DNA from 3 places in the Rhodoglobus galactosidasius genome. Region 1 is predicted to be linked to each of the others. Evidence: riboswitches for the same ligand, from Rfam matches in the RefSeq annotation. Region 1 holds a riboswitch; each other region holds the start of a gene.
The links. A riboswitch is a leader RNA that binds a small molecule or an ion and turns the genes downstream of it on or off. The one in region 1 is predicted to bind thiamine pyrophosphate.
Positions count from the first base shown of each region.

Region 2: linked by a shared signal. The riboswitch ahead of thiM (hydroxyethylthiazole kinase) and the one ahead of thiC (phosphomethylpyrimidine synthase ThiC) in region 1 are both predicted to bind thiamine pyrophosphate.
Region 3: linked by a shared signal. The riboswitch ahead of ACTJJW_RS11990 (3-oxoacyl-ACP reductase) and the one ahead of thiC (phosphomethylpyrimidine synthase ThiC) in region 1 are both predicted to bind thiamine pyrophosphate.

Region 1 covers NZ_JBQIAV010000002.1:168,507-173,811, reverse strand. Annotated here, with positions in the region: gene thiO (glycine oxidase ThiO) at 1-162, opposite strand, end outside; gene thiE (thiamine phosphate synthase) at 233-877, shown strand; gene thiC (phosphomethylpyrimidine synthase ThiC) at 1,109-2,761, opposite strand; TPP riboswitch at 2,755-2,862, opposite strand; gene ACTJJW_RS03385 (NUDIX hydrolase) at 2,982-3,476, opposite strand; gene ACTJJW_RS03380 (SDR family oxidoreductase) at 3,451-4,227, opposite strand; gene ACTJJW_RS03375 (NfeD family protein) at 4,329-4,895, shown strand; gene ACTJJW_RS03370 (SPFH domain-containing protein) at 4,892-5,305, shown strand, end outside.
Region 2 covers NZ_JBQIAV010000013.1:27,258-32,562, forward strand. Annotated here, with positions in the region: gene ACTJJW_RS13845 (bifunctional hydroxymethylpyrimidine kinase/phosphomethylpyrimidine kinase) at 1-1,404, opposite strand, end outside; gene thiE (thiamine phosphate synthase) at 1,401-2,111, opposite strand; gene thiM (hydroxyethylthiazole kinase) at 2,108-2,917, opposite strand; TPP riboswitch at 2,909-3,000, opposite strand; gene ACTJJW_RS13860 (DHA2 family efflux MFS transporter permease subunit) at 3,195-4,703, shown strand; gene der (ribosome biogenesis GTPase Der) at 4,776-5,305, opposite strand, start outside.
Region 3 covers NZ_JBQIAV010000009.1:55,499-60,803, forward strand. Annotated here, with positions in the region: gene ACTJJW_RS11975 (ABC transporter permease) at 1-357, shown strand, start outside; gene ACTJJW_RS11980 (ABC transporter ATP-binding protein) at 350-1,144, shown strand; gene ACTJJW_RS11985 (LLM class flavin-dependent oxidoreductase) at 1,147-2,463, opposite strand; gene ACTJJW_RS11990 (3-oxoacyl-ACP reductase) at 2,475-3,239, opposite strand; TPP riboswitch at 3,296-3,398, opposite strand; gene ACTJJW_RS11995 (type I glutamate--ammonia ligase) at 4,007-5,305, shown strand, end outside.

The DNA of each region.
Region 1 (5,305 bases):
GCTAACCGGAGCAAGCATGCCTGCGGCGGCATGCGTCGCTCCCCTGGCGGGTTCCGGGTCGACAACGGCGACCGTGCGGCCGGACTGCGTCGCGGTCCAAGCGATCCCCAGCCCGACGATTCCCGCGCCGATGACAACAACATCCACGCCGCGCTCAGCCACGGGACCATTCCATTCCGACCAGTGTCCGAAGTGGTACCGGCTGCCCCGAACCGCCTTTATTGTTGGTCAGATGGACCATGATCACGCCCGGCTGTACCTGTGCACCGATGCCCGGACGGAGCGCGGCGATTTCGCCGAGTTCCTGGATGCAGCCTTCGCCGGTGGCGTGGACATCATCCAGCTCAGGGACAAGGCCATCGAAGCTGCCGAAGAACTGGAACTCCTCGGCATCCTTCGTGATGCCGCGGAGCGCCACGGACGACTCTGGGCCGTCAACGATCGGGCCGATATCGCCGCACTCTCCGAAGCCCCGGTTTTCCACATCGGCCAGAAGGACCTGCCTCTGTCCTCTGCCCGTCGGCTGCTCGGCGACACGGTCGCGATCGGCCTTTCTAGCCACACGCCGGGACAGATCGATGCCGCTCTGGCCGCCGAGACGCTGGACTACTTCTGTGTTGGTCCCCTCTGGGCGACACCGACCAAACCCGGACGGGCTGCGGTCGGCCTGGAGTTGGCCAAGTACGCGATGGAGCGGATCGCCGCGACCGGAAGGGTCCTGCCGTGGTATGCCATCGGCGGCATTGACCTGACGAACATCGAGCAGGTTGTGGCGGCTGGCGCGAGCCGGGTTGTTGTGGTGCGCGCGATCACCGAGGCGGACGACCCGATGGATGCCGCGCAGCGGCTCCTGGCCCACCTGCCCCCGCTGGGTTAGCCGGCCTTCCCTGCCTGCAGCACCGCCGGGACCGGCGATGCTCAGCACCCGGGGTGTGGCGCTTAACTCAAGGCCTAGGGCGTGCGTTGCCATGTTCGATATCCCTTCGCTAGTGCTCACTAGACAGGTTCAACGGGTATTCATCTCCGCTCCCCCATCCGGCGGAGCACCTCGTGTCCGAATGCTCCACGTGATGCGCCATCACGTGAGGGGACCCAAGTGGACAGACGTTTAGATCGCCCGGATGGGAAGGTAAACCGAACTGCCCAGCCGAGCGAATTCCGCAGACTTGTCGGCCATGCCCGCGTCAATGGCCTCCGCACTCGTGAGGCCGTTCTCTTCGGCGTACGCCCGGACATCCGCTGAGATGCGCATGGAACAGAATTTCGGCCCGCACATGGAACAGAAGTGGGCGGTTTTCGCCGGCTCAGCGGGCATGGTTTCGTCATGGAAACTGCGGGCCGTGTCGGGATCGAGGGACAAGGCGAACTGGTCGTTCCAGCGGAATTCAAACCGGGCCAGGCTGAGCGCATCGTCTCGTTCCTGTGCACGCGGATGCTGTTTGGCCAGGTCCGCAGAATGGGCCGCGATCTTGTAGGTAATCACCCCCGTTTTCACATCGTCGCGGTTCGGCAGCCCGAGGTGTTCTTTCGGTGTGACGTAGCAGAGCATCGCCGTGCCAGCTTGGGCGATGATGGCCGCACCGATCGCGGAGGTGATGTGATCGTAGGCTGGTGCGATGTCGGTGGCGAGCGGGCCGAGCGTGTAGAACGGGGCTTCTTCGCAGAGTTCCTCCTCCAGCCGCACGTTCTCCACGATCTTGTGCATGGGCACGTGCCCGGGGCCTTCAATCATGACCTGAACGCCGTGAGACTTGGCGACCTTGGTCAGCTCGCCCAGGGTTCGCAACTCCGCGAACTGGGCCTCGTCGTTCGCGTCGGCGATGGACCCTGGACGCAGGCCGTCACCGAGTGAGAAGGTGACATCGTAGCGGCGCAGAATCTCACAGAGCTCGACGAAGTGGGTGTAAAGAAAGCTCTCCTCATGGTGCGCGAGGCACCAGGCCGCCATAATCGACCCGCCGCGGGACACGATCCCGGTGACACGTTTAGCCGTCAGTGGCACGTACCGGAGGAGAACCCCGGCGTGCACGGTCATGTAATCGACACCCTGCTCGCACTGCTCGATCACGGTGTCGCGGTAGATCTCCCAGGTCAGGGCGGTCGGATCACCCTTCACCTTTTCCAGGGCTTGGTAGATAGGGACCGTCCCGACGGGGATGGGCGAATTCCGCAGGATCCATTCTCTGGTCAGGTGGATGTCCTTGCCCGTTGACAGGTCCATCAGGGTATCCGCGCCCCACCTGGCCGCCCAGACCATCTTCTCGACCTCCTCCGCGACGGATGAAGTGACCGCTGAGCTGCCGATATTTGCGTTGATCTTCACCGCGAACGCCTTACCGATGATCATCGGCTCGCTCTCCGGATGTCGGTGGTTCGCCGGGATAACCGCGCGACCGCGGGCGACCTCATCGCGCACGAGTTCGACCGGCAGGCCTTCCCTCGCAGCGATGTACGCCATCTCGGGGGTGACGATGCCAGCCCGCGCCCAGACCAGCTGGGTCGCGGCCCCATCGATCGGTGCAGGCCGGTCCCAGTCGTTCCTGGTCTTCGGCAATCCGGCATCCACATCGATCATGACGCTCTCGTCGGTGTACGGACCCGACGTATCATAGAGGTCGAAGTGGTCACCATTGCTGAGATTCACCCGGCGCACGGGCGTAGTCATGCCGGGGAAACCGGCAACCGTTTCGTACCTCTTCGTGCTGCCCCAGATGGCCCCCGTGGTGACCGCGGACAGAGGTGTAGCGTCGATTGTGCTCATTCGGCAGATCTCCCTACGCCGGCATTACCCGGACAGGTTCAACGGTCGACGGCCCTAGCCGTCCTCTCAGCTCGCTGGTGCGAGCTCCCGTGGTTAGTTATTGACAACCCCACTCTAACCGGAATTAGGCATCGGTGGAGTAGCAGGTGACCTACTGGCCGATGGTTCGTTGTCTTTTGGGCGAGGCTGTCGAGAGATCGGCTTCGATGGCGCAGCCGAGCTATGCGTCACGTCGATCCTCAATCTGGGCACGAATCACATCAACCAACTCCGCCGGTTCACAACGGTCAGTTGTTGCATCAAGCTCGTCCACCGTCCACCAGCGGTGCTCGAGAACATCCACATGCTCATCATCGGTCCACAGTGCGTCAGACGGCACGAAAGCATCTGTGACAGCCCTGTAGAACACGGCATGACCAGTGTCATGGTCGGCAGCATCCCACTCGACGTCGAAATCGTGCGACCACACGGGTTCGCCGAGATCGGGCAGCACGAGCCCCGTCTCTTCCTGAAGTTCACGCACAGCCGCCTCGTAGTGCGACTCCCCCGGATCCACGCCGCCACCGGGCGTCAACCAGCGCGCGATACCGCTCGTATCAGGCGCCTTCGTGAGAAAGAGCAAGAAACGCTGATCACGATCGAACAGCAGCACACGGCTGGTAGCCCGGTTCACCGGCATCCGCAGTTCGTTACTTGTTGAGGAAGTCTGAGACATCGCCGACGTAACGCGTGTTGTTCTCGGGGATCGGCTCGACAGCAGCCGACGCAACCTCAGCGGCGAACTCGCTCACGTTGTACAGGCGGCCAGCAGCCTCCTTGCGAGCCTCGATTGCACCAGGGTTAGCGCGCTGCAGCAAAGTAGCCGTGATGGTTCCTTCGATCATGTCGCCTGAGACAACCACAAAGCTGATGCCCTTAGCCGCGAGCTCTGGGATCAACTCGCGCAGAGCATCCTCGCCGGCACGCTTGCTGAGAGCAACCGGCACATACTCGGGCATCGTCTCAACAGTGCGGATGAAGTGCGCTTGGTGGCTCGTCACGAATACAACACGCGATCCCTCGTGCAGCAGCGGCAACATCGCCGTCAAGAAGTTGACCTGAGCGTCACGGTTGAGCTGCATGGCGTAATCCTCAGCCATGCCACCCTCCATGCCACCGGATGCGTTCAGTACCAAAATTTCTAGGCCACCGAACTCAGCGTTCACAGTGTCGAACAGTGCCGTAACGGTTTCGGGATCGGTGAGGTCGGCGCCAATAGCGATCGCTGAACCGTCAGTCTCATTGAGCTGTGCAACCAGCTTGAGGGCGCGAGCCTCCTTGTTGCGGTAATTGATCGCAACGCGTGCGCCAGCCTGCGCAAAGTACGCGGCAGTGTCGGCACCAATCCCCCGCGATGAGCCAGTAATGAGCGCGCGTACGCCGTCGAGCGAGTGGGCTGCCAGAGGATTCGAATTTTCGCTATTCACCCTGCAACTTTAGCGGTCGAAGCCGCGCCGTGCAGTGATCTAAGTGCTAGCGTCGGGAGTGAAGATTTGTCGAACAGCGCAACGATGAAGGGCGCAGCACAATGCTCATTGATCTAACCGATTACTTGTGGATCCTGTGGCTTGCCCTTGTCGTGCTGTTCATAGTGATCGAAGTGCTCACTCTCGAGTTCACATTCCTCATGATCGCCGCAGGAACACTCATCGGTGGCCTCGGCGCCAATTTGCTCGGCTGGCCGTGGTGGCTCCAGGTTGCCCTTGCCGCTGCCTTCTCGGGTCTGCTCATCTTCACCATCAGACCTGTGCTGCTGATGAACCTCGAAAAGGGCTCAGATCCGGCTAAGAGCAACGTCGACGCACTCTACGAACTCGGCGGACGCGTTACCGGCGCATTCGCGAACGGCGTTGGCGAAGTCAAGCTCGACAACGGAGAGACGTGGACCGCTCGCATCGACGACCGCTCCCCCGCATCCGCCATCCCGGTCGGCAAACGCGTAGCTGTTGCGGCGATCGAAGGCGCGATCGCTGTGGTTGTTCCTGAACCCGCTGCTGCTACCGTCCAGCCCAAGGACCCGAAGCATCCCGCAGCCGAACCCCGCACCACCAAACCTCGAGCGACTACAAAGTCGCCGCGAAAGGAAGAAAAGTGATTGATCCCGCTGGTTTTATAGGCCAGATCTTCGTGGTGATACTCCTCGTTGTACTCGCCATATTTGTGATCGTGACCCTGTTCCGTGCGATTCGCATTGTTCCGCAAGCTCGCGCAGGAGTCGTTGAGCGCCTCGGAAAGTACCGCAAGACTCTGCTGCCCGGACTCAACATCCTGGTGCCATTTATCGACCGGATGCTGCCGCTCATCGACCTTCGCGAACAAGTTGTTTCGTTCCCTCCGCAGCCAGTAATCACCGAAGACAACCTCGTCGTTTCCATCGACACAGTCGTCTTCTTCCAGGTAACGGATGCTCGCGCCGCGACCTACGAGATCGGCAACTACTTGGGAGCTGTCGAGCAGCTCACCACCACCACGCTGCGAAACGTCGTTGGTGGTCTCAACCTCGAA
Region 2 (5,305 bases), on a different contig from region 1:
CTGATCGGCGTAGGTCGTCAGCCAGTCAGCGTAGGGGTGCTCGGCGTGCGCTAGCGGGTGCAGGCGCGAACCGACGTCGTGGTACACCCAGAAACACGGCAACAAGGCCGCAACGAGCACCGCATAGTCACCACGGGCAGCTGTTGCGAGCAAATGGTTGAGGTATGCCGTGGTTGTCGCACTGGGTGAAGCAGCGAACACCTCGCCCTCGGGAGACCACGACTCGTGCAACTGCAACTCCGTCACAATGCAGGCCTCAGCACTCGACGCCCAAAACGCTTGCTCCGCCGCTGTGGGAGCCAGCCGGGCGGCTTCGGCGAGCGCCCGCGCATAATCCCGCAGATAGAGCGCATCCTGAGCCAAATACCACACGAAGTCGGCACGGTCGAGGGAACCATCGCCGAGGGCACGCACAAAGTCGCCCCCATCAATCTGCGCCCGGATGCCCGCCACCTCAGCCCACCAGTGCTCCCGCACCTCAGCCGGCGTCGGCGCCGTCACCACACCCCCGCGCTGCCACAACCCCGCAAAATGGTTGATGGGACCATGCCCGCTCCCCACCTGCAACGCCGCACCGGCACGGATGCTCTCGCTCAACCACCGCTTCGACTCCCCTACAGCGGCAGCCCAATCACCCGTCGCCGCAATGCGAGTGGCTAGAGCGCTCGAGAGCGAACAGCCTGTTCCATGCGTGTTGCTGGTGTCTATGCGGATGCCGGCAAACTCAGTCACGACCGGGGCGTTCCCGGAACGGGCATCCACCAGCGCATCCGGAGCCTCCACCCCACTCAAGTGTCCGCCCTTGGCCAGCACCCGCACCCCGTAGGACGCAGACACCCGCGCGGCCTGCGCCAGCACCTCAGGCCAGGTCTCGGCGGCAGGTTCCGCGGCAATGATCGCCAGCTCCGGAATATTCGGAGTCACCAGGTCACACAACCGCACCAGCTCCCGCAGCGCCTGCTCAGCCTCCGCATCCAACAACCGGTCGCCGCTCGTCGCCACCATCACCGGATCAAGCACCACCAGGGGCGGCTGCACCTGCTCCAGCCACGAACGCACCACAGCAACCACCTCGGTGGTAGCGAGCATCCCGATCTTCACCGCATCGATCGCTATATCGTCACTGAGCGCATTAAGCTGCTCCCGCAAGAACTCGGCCGGAGGCACATGCACACCGCGCACCCCCAGCGTGTTCTGTGCCGTCAATGCCGTAATCGCCGCCATACCGTAGCCGCCATTGGCCGCAATCGACTTCAGGTCAGCCTGGATGCCCGCACCACCCGACGGATCACTACCGGCAATACTCAGAACGCGAGGCACCGCGGTCACCGTGGTCATTGGGGGCAGTGGTGGCGCTGTTGGCACCGTGGGCACACCGCGCGGTTCGAATGCTGCCCCGCTCATGCGTCTTCCCCTTCGCTCTCTCCCACAGGTTCGCCAGCCCAGGCTTCGGCGAGCGCCCGAACCGCTTCCCGCGGATCAGCCGCACCACAGATCGCCGACACCACCGCGGCGCCATCCGCACCCGATGCGCGCAGCAGGGGCAAGTCATCCACCCCGATGCCACCAATGGCGACTGTCGGCAGGGTGCTCATCGCAATGAGTGCCGCAATGCGTGTGTGCCCCAAAGCCTCAGGGGCATCGACCTTACTCGTTGTGGGGTGCAGGGCACCAATACCGACATAGTCGACACCCGCCGTGCGCACACCCGCCTCATAGAGTTGATCGCCGGTCGCAGCGCTCAGCCCGACAATCGCATCGAGGCCGACGAGCGCGCGCACCGCCGAAACGGGCAAATCTCCCTGACCCACATGCACGCCAGCAACCCGGGCACCCATCTCGCGGGCGGCCAGATACACATCGACCCGATCATTGACGAGCACCGGCACCGTCAGCCCCACCGCCGTGGACACCCGCAGCACCAGATCAAGAAAATCTCGGGCCGGCATGTCCTTCTCGCGCAACTGCACGATCGTCACTCCCCCGGCAACAGCCTCAGAGACGAGATCAACAAGGTCGTGTCCGGCAGCGTGTGCCTGGCCCGAGTCAGTCACCAGATAGGTAGAGAGGTCGAAGCTCTCGCGGTAGCCGGTCACAGAACCGCCGCTCATACGATCACCGCCCGCGCCGCAATGTCATCAACCGAGACTTCGTTCAGTGCATCGAGCAGGGCCACCGCAAAACTGCCGGGCAGTGCCGAACGCTCGGCCGCCAGATCCGCCGCCACCGTGTACACAGTCGTCGCAGCAACCGCAGCAGTCAGACTATCGGGGGTGACCGCAGCAAACGCCGCCATGAGCGCACCCAGCGCACAACCGCCACCCGTCACCCTCGTGAGCACCGGATGCCCGTTCGACAGCCGCACAACACTCTCGCCGTCCGTCACCACGTCAGTCGCTCCCGAGATGGCAACAGCACCACCGGATGCCCGAGCCAGGCTCTGCGCGGCGGCGAGCGCGTCATCCACACTGTTCGTACTGTCGACACCACGACCACCAGCACCGAGTTCGGCGAGCGCCATAATCTCCGAGGCATTGCCGCGCACGATCGACGGGCCAAGTTCGCGCAGTTGGTGGGCGAGAGGAGTGCGCACCGGCAGAGCACCGATCGCAACCGGGTCGAGCACCCACGGCGTTCCGGCAGCATTGGCAGCAGGGGCAGCTTCGAGGGCAGCGGCCCGCTGTTCAGCGCTGCAGGTGCCGAGGTTGATCAGCAGCCCAGAAGCGATACCGGCAAAAATGCCCGCCTCATCCGGAATATCGACCATCGCCGGAGCCGCACCCACCGCGAGCAGAGCGTTAGCGGTGAAGCCCACCACCACGCTATTGGTGATGCACTGAACGAGCGGCGACGACGATCTCACCGCCTCGAGCGCATCTTGAGTGGCAGTGAGTAGGTGTGGTGGCGTACGCGACATGCACGACATCCCTTCGCTAGTTCTAACTAGATCAGGTTCGACGGGTGTGATCTCAGCCCCGCAGGGCACCCCGTGTCACAAGTTGTTCCTCCACGATAGCGGGTTGGCGCGGGCTCATGTTCGCCTCAGGCGGAAGCGAATGTGGACTATTTCACTGACGGATGTCGTTGGCTTCGGTGACAATAAAGATGACGTTAGATTTGTGCGCCCATTTCAACCCCGGCTGCTGCTTCGTCCCACGATTTGCACGACGCTATTTGCAGCACGACAGGATCCCATGACCAGCACGACGCCGATTACCGGCAGTATCCCCCTCATTGAGCGCGGGACACCCGGGCCAGAGGCAGCGGTCGATCACAGTGGTCGCAACCGCCTCGTTATCGCCCTCATGCTTGCGGCGACCTTCGTGGTGTTCCTCAACGAGACCTCGCTCGTGGTCGCTATCCCCCGCATCATGGCCGACCTGGGCATAGAGCCCAGCACCGCCCAGTGGTTGTCGACCTCGTTCATGCTGACGATGGCGGTAGTGATTCCGATTACCGGATTCCTCATCCAACGCTTCTCGACCCGCAGCATCTTCATCACCGCGATGTCCCTTTTCACCGCCGGTACCCTGCTGGGAGCTATTGCGCCAACGTTCCTCGTGCTCATCGTCGGACGGGTGATTCAAGCCTCGGGCACCGCCATGATGCTTCCGCTGCTCATGACGACCGTGATGACCCTCGTACCCCCGGCAACTCGCGGCAAGACCATGGGAAACGTCTCCATCGTCATGTCGATGGCGCCCGCAGCTGGACCCACCGTTGCCGGACTCGTCTTGGCCGTCTTCGACTGGCGCTGGGTGTTCATCGTGATGATCCCCATCTCCGTCACCGCACTCGTGCTCGGCATCACCAAGGTCAGAAACGTTACTGACCCCCGCAAGGTGTCGATCGACGTGCTGTCCGTCATCCTCTCGGCCGTAGCATTCGCCGGCCTGATCTATGGGCTCTCGAGTCTCGGCGAATCTGCCAGCGGTGACCCTGTTCTCATTGCCCCCGGCATCCCGATCGCCGCCGGAGCGGTCAGCCTTGCGCTGTTCATCATCCGTCAGCTCAAGTTGCAAAAGACTGACAGCGCGCTACTCGACCTGCGCACCTTTGCCGCCCCCGGCTTCGCGATCTCCATCGGCCTCATGATGGTCATGATGGCGGCGCTATTCGGCACCATCATTCTGCTGCCCATGTTCACTCAAAACGTTCTCGGACTCGAACCCATCCAGAGCGGACTTCTCGTGCTGCCCGGCAGCCTCATCATGGGTCTGCTTGGCCCCGTAGTCGGCCGCCTCTATGACAGAGTCGGCCCCCGGCCCCTCATGGTCCCGGGGTCGATCCTGGTGAGCGCATCACTATGGAGCTTCACCATGCTCTCCGAAACCAGTTCACCGTTCATGGTCGTCGCCATCCACATCCCCATGAGCATCGGCCTCGCCTTCATGTTCACACCGCTGTTCACCTCGGCGCTGGGCACACTCAAACCGCACCTGTACTCACACGGCAGCGCCACCATCGGCACCGTGCAGCAACTTGCCGGCGCCGCAGGAACAGCACTGTTCATCGCCTTGCTGACGGTTCAGTCGGTCGCTCTGGCCTCAGACGGCGCGACAGACACCGTCGCCCTCGCCGGCGGCGTTCGCCTCGCCTTCATGGCTGGCGGAATCATCTCGCTCTTCGCCGTCGTGGCCACGTTCTTTGTGAGGCGCCCCGCATCTGAGTTGCAGCCCAGCGAAGCACCCGCAGGCCACTAGCGGCCACTGCGTAATGCCAAACGGCGAGTCGCCTCTCGAAAGAGAGTGACTCGCCGTTTGGCATTTCAACAACTACTTACGCTTGCGCTTCTCACGAACACGCATGTTGACCTGGATGGGCGTGCCATCGAAGCCGAAGATCTCACGCAGTCGACGCGTAATGAATCGACGGTACTGCGGATCCAAGAATCCGGTCGTGAAAAGCACGAACGTCGGTGGGCGGCTTGATGCCTGCGTGCCGAACAGGATGCGCGGCTGCTTGCCACCACGAAGCGGGTGAGGATGCTCTTGCGTGAGTTCAGCAAGAAGCGCGTTGAATTTTCCGGTCGGAACGCGGGTATCCCACGACTCCAGCGCCAATTCGAGAGCCGGAACCAGCTTCTCCATGTGGCGACCAGTCTTTGCCGAGATGTTTACGCGAGGCGCCCACGCAACATGCGACAGGTCCTTGTCGATTTCGCGTTCGAGCAGGTCACGACGTTCGTCATCGAGAAGATCCCACTTATTGAAGGCCAGAACGAGCGCACGGCCCGATTCGAGCACGAGGTCAACAATCTTGAGGTCCTGCACGCTGAGCGGCTGGCTGACATCGAAGATGACGA
Region 3 (5,305 bases), on a different contig from region 1:
GACGGCTTCAATCGAACCGATCATGAAGCCACTAATCTGCTGCGGAGCATGGGCGCCAACCGGTGGAAACAGTTCGTCTACGTGCGGCTTCCTTCCGCGCTACCGTCGTTCTTCACGGCACTGCGCATCGGAATCGCCTACGCGGTCACCGGGGCTATTTTTGCCGAGTACGTCGGAGCCCAACAAGGACTCGGAATCTACATGGCCCTGATGAAGAACTCGTTCCGCACAGACCTCGTCCTCGCCGCCGTCGTGGTCACCACGACAATCAGCATCTGCCTCTTCCTCCTGACCTACGTCGCCGAGCGGCTGATCATCCCGTGGCACTCGAAAGAACGCAGGAGCCGGAATGTCTGACGCCCAGGCGGCCGCGCCCAAGGTCGAGGTGCGCGGCATTGGTAAATCTTTTCAACTCGGGAAGGGGCAATCACGGCAGGTCATCGACAACGTCTCTTTCTCCGCACAGCCAGGTGAATTCGTTTCGATCATCGGCCCGAGTGGATGCGGCAAGAGCACCCTGTTCAACATCATGGCCGGACTGGAAAAGCCCAGCACGGGCGACGTCCTCGTCGATGGCGTAGCCGCCACGGGGGAACGCGAGCATTGTGCCTACATGCCGCAGAAGGACCTACTTTTCCCTTGGCGCACCATCCTTCAGAACACCGCTCTCGGCCTCGAAGCTTCCGGCGAGAGTAAACAGAACGCCCGTTTGGCCGCTCAGGCGCTTTTCCCGGCCTTTGGCCTCTCCGGTTTCGAGAAATCGCACCCGTTCGAGCTCTCCGGCGGTATGCGCCAGAGGGCCGCTCTACTGCGCACCGTGGTTCAGGGCCGAGACGTTCTCTTGTTGGACGAGCCGTTCGGTGCGCTGGATTCGCTGACCCGCACGGAAATGCAATCATGGTTGCAGGGCATGTGGTCCAGGAACTTGTGGACCGCAGTGCTCATCACCCACGACATTCGCGAAGCGATTTACCTGGCCGACAGGGTAGTCGTTTTGAGCGCACGGCCAACGTCTGTGCGCCTGGACCTCACCATCGACCTGCCGAGGCCACGCCAGTTGTCGATGATGACCTCGGCGGTGTTCAAGGAGCATGAACTCGAACTTCTCACAACTCTTCACGAGCAATCCCGCACGTCACTCTAATTTCAGCGCTGAAGTGACACCATGGGCCGCTCCAGTCCCAGATTCCCGCGTAATGTGCCGGCGGTGTAGGCGGTACGGAAGAGTCCACGTCGTTGCAGCACCGGGATGACCTCGTCCACGAAGTCATCCAGCGATTCCGGCAGGAGGGGCGGCATTAGATTGAATCCGTCTGCGGCGCCGGAGTGGAACCAGAGCTCAATCCGGTCCGCAATCTGCTCCGGGGTGCCGAGCATGGTGCAATGGCCGCCCCCGGCGGCGAGCCGGCCGAGCAATTGCCGCACTGTGGGTTGCTCCGCCTCGATGATGCGCAGAATCGTGGCGTACCGGCCCTGCGGGCCGCTGAAGTCGCCGAGCGGTGCCAACGGCGGCACCGGGGCATCCAGTTCCCAGCCGCTGCAGTCCTCCTGCACGAACACACTCAACTGGGCCAAGGACTGCTCCGCCGGGAGCAGTGCGTCGACTTCGGCCTGTTTGGCGCGGGCTTCGGCCTCCGTGGAGCCCACATAGGTGACCAGTCCCGGCATGATGGATACGTTCTCCGGGTTGCGCCCGACAGCGGCGATCCGCCGCTTCACATCCGCGTAATAATCCTGGGCGCTCTGCAAATCGTGGGCGACCGCGTAGATTCCTTCCGCGTACCGGGCAGCCAGATCCCGGCCCTGCCCAGACGCGCCGGCTTGGAACAATACCGGCCGGCCCTGCGGCGACCGTGGCACGGTCAACGGGCCGTCCACGCGGAAGTGTTCACCGGCGTGATCGATCGGCCGAACTCGTGCCGGGTCGGCGAAGAGTCCGGCACGATCCAGGATGAGGGCGTCATCGGCCCACGAGTCCCACAGGCGCAGCGCAACCTCGATGAACTCGGCCGCCCGGCTGTACCGGTCTTCGTGGGAGGGCATCGCCTCCAGCCCGTGGTTGCGGGCCTCGGCATCGAACATGGAGGTGACCACGTTCCAGCCGACCCGTCCATTACTGATGTGGTCGAGGGAGGCCAGCATCCTCGCTGCGTGGAAGGGAGTGTAGAAGGTGGCAGAAACAGTGCTGACCAGACCGATCCTGTTCGTAACCCGTGCCATCGCCGCCAACGCTGTTAATGGCTCGAAGAACCACCGGGGGCCGGCAGTGACGTCGCCGACGGACTGCCCATCGGCGAAGAACACAGCGTCAAAAAGGCCGCGTTCCGCGGTTTGAGCAAGACTCTCGTAATAACCAATATCTCCGAGCTGCTCCAGTGACGACCCGGGGCGACGCCAAGCAGCGCTGTGGTGGCCGCAGCCCATGAGGAACGCATTGAAATGGAGCTCGCGCGGGTTCGGCATTACGAACCCTCTCAGTTCATAACCAGGCCGCCGTCGACCACCAGATTCTGACCGGTGACGGACCGCGCCCAGGGGGACGCGAAGAACAGAACGGCGTCGGCGAATTCCGCCGGGGTGGTGACCTTCCCAAGCGGGGTGGAGGCGGCGATGAAATTGAACACCTCCTCGGGGGTGGCAGCGCTCGCATCCGTTGTGCGTAAAAGCCCGCCGGAGACCATGTTCACCGCGATATTGTGCTGGCCGAGATCTGCTGCCAGGGTGCGAGTCAAGGCCAGCAAGGCCGCCTTGGCGGAAGTGTAGTCGTGGTATGGAACCACTGGGTTCTGGAACAGGTTGGTGCCAATATTGATAATTCGGCCGAACCCGAGTTCGCGCATGCCGGGCAGTGCCTGCTGAGTGGTGTTCAGCGCGCTGCGCACGCTCCCGGAGAACTGGGCCTCGAACTCCTCCCAGGTGATTCCTGCGGCGTCGGAGCGGGCGTCACCGTTGAACGAGAAATCCGCCAGCGCGTTATTGACCACCGTGGTGACGGGGGAGCCGAAATGTGCCGCAGCCGCCGCGAGCAGTTCCGCGACCTGAGCGGCATCCGTGACGTCGGCCTGCACAGCAAGCGCCTGCTTACTGCCATAGTCTGCAGCGAGAGCCTGCGCGCCGGCCGCGCTGTTGCGGTAATTAATGACCACTCTGGCGCCCTGCGCGGCGAAGGCCTCCACGATGCTGTGCCCAAGGCCTCGCCCGCCACCGGTGACCAGGACAATCTGTTCTGCTAATTGCATGGAGTTTCTTCACCTTAAATTAGGCGAAAGGATGTGGTTCGGCCCCAGTATGATTCGCAATCCGCCACTGACATCCCTTCGCTAGTTCGAACTAGATCAGGTTCAACGGGTGTCATCTCAGCCCAGCGTCATACAGCCCAGGCACCCCGTGTCACTCAAAGCGTATACCAATCCTCGGCTTCTTCGACTCCGGACCAACGCTTAGCGCCAACCACTGTTCCGCTACGGGTCAGACCCCGCTTCAGTTACGAGACACATTTCCGTCCGAGGCGGTGGGCAGGAGGAAGCGGGCTGCGTTGGAAGGAAGGGTGTCCTCAGAGTTCGGGACCCAGTCCTTCTTCACCGCACTCCGGTGTTCCGGGAGTGTCAAGTGCAACCGGTAGTCTCTTTCAACGTAGTAGTGGCGCATACGCGGTGGACGACGGTATCAAGTTGATGTCCGCGAGTGCTTGTTGGCAGGTGAAAGGCTGAACGTGGATGCTCTCGAGCGGCTCGGGGCAATCGGTTTTCAGGACCTCGCTGCAGCCCTTTGCGTGGATATGTTCGGACCGGTTGTGCATCCAATAGGCGCCGGATCAGATGGCGGCCGGGATCTCTGGGGTGGCTTGTGAATTAGTGAAATATCCGACGTTAGGGGTGGGGAGCGCGTAAGCAATCGGACGTGATCGACACGGTTCAGTAGGAACCTGTGTCGTCACCGTTAACGACTCGCGCCCGAGTGTTTGGGTGAATTTCGTAACGCCGCTGAGTCCTGCCAGTATGTGGGTATGGTGACAGAGTCTATTCTCCCGGAGTTCAGCGACAGCCGGATTGGCGAGGTGGCCGAACGGCTCTCTGATGCCGGCGTGGGCATCATCGCAGGGACGCTGGCGAATCCAGCCGGTATCTACCTGGCCAAGACTATCCCGGTTGATCGGCTAGCGACGTTCGCTTCATCTGGTCTCGGTGCTCCGCCGGTGTGGAACGTCTTCTGCATTGACGGCGGCATTGCATTCACACCCGAGCTTGGCGTCGTCGGTGATATGAGGCTGAGACTCGATCTCGACGCTCTCCGAATCCTCGATGGAGGTCTCGCTTGGGCTCCAACGGAGATCTTCGACCAGAACGGCGCGCCGCTCGCCATCGATCCGCGGGGGCGGCTTCGCCGCATCCAACGCGACATCGAGGATGCCGGGCTCGAGGCCCTCGTGGGGCACGAGCTCGAGTTCACCATCACCGCCGCGGACGGAACCCCGCTCCCACGCACGGGTTGGACGCCGTATGGTCTCGGTCCGGTACTGGACCACGAGGCCTTCCTCACCGAACTGCTCTCCGCCACTGCCGCCGCCGGAATCCCGCTCGAGCAACTACACGCCAAATATTTTCCCTCCACGGTCGAGTTCTCGCTGCCACCGGCCACGCCACTTGAGGCGGCCGACGGGGTGGTTCTGGCCCGCCTGATCACCGGGAGGCTGGCGCGCAAACACGACTTACGGGTATCTTTCTCGCCCTTCCCGATCAGCGGGGGCGGCGGAAACGCGGCGCACATCCATTACTCGTTCAGCCGCAATGGGGAACCTCTCTTCTCGGGTGGCGACGGACCCCACGGCATGACCGCCGAGGGCGCGTCTTCCATCGCCGGCGTGATCGCCGCACTCCCGGGCATCCAGGGTGTTCTCGGCGGATCGATCCTCTCTGGGTTGCGATTGCGACCCGGGTTCTTTTCGGGCGCGTATGCCTGCTGGGGTCGGGAGAATCGCGGGGCGGCAGTTCGCTTCCTCGAGGCCACCCGCGGCAATCCGAAGGGCGCCAACGTCGAGGTCAAGATCGTCGATCCGTCGTCGAACCCGTACCTGACGACCGCGGTCATCCTCGGCGCCGCGCTGGAGGGCATCCGGTCGTCGACGGCGCTTCCAGCGGAGGTCACCACGTATCCGGCCGACCAGACCGAAGAGCAGCAACTCGCCTCGGCGACGGTGCTGCTTCCCTCCGCTCTGGGGGCAACGCTCGACGCTCTCGCCGCTTCCGAACTCGCTGTGCACATCCTCGGACCGGAGATCATCCAGGCTGTGCTTGCAGTTCGGCGC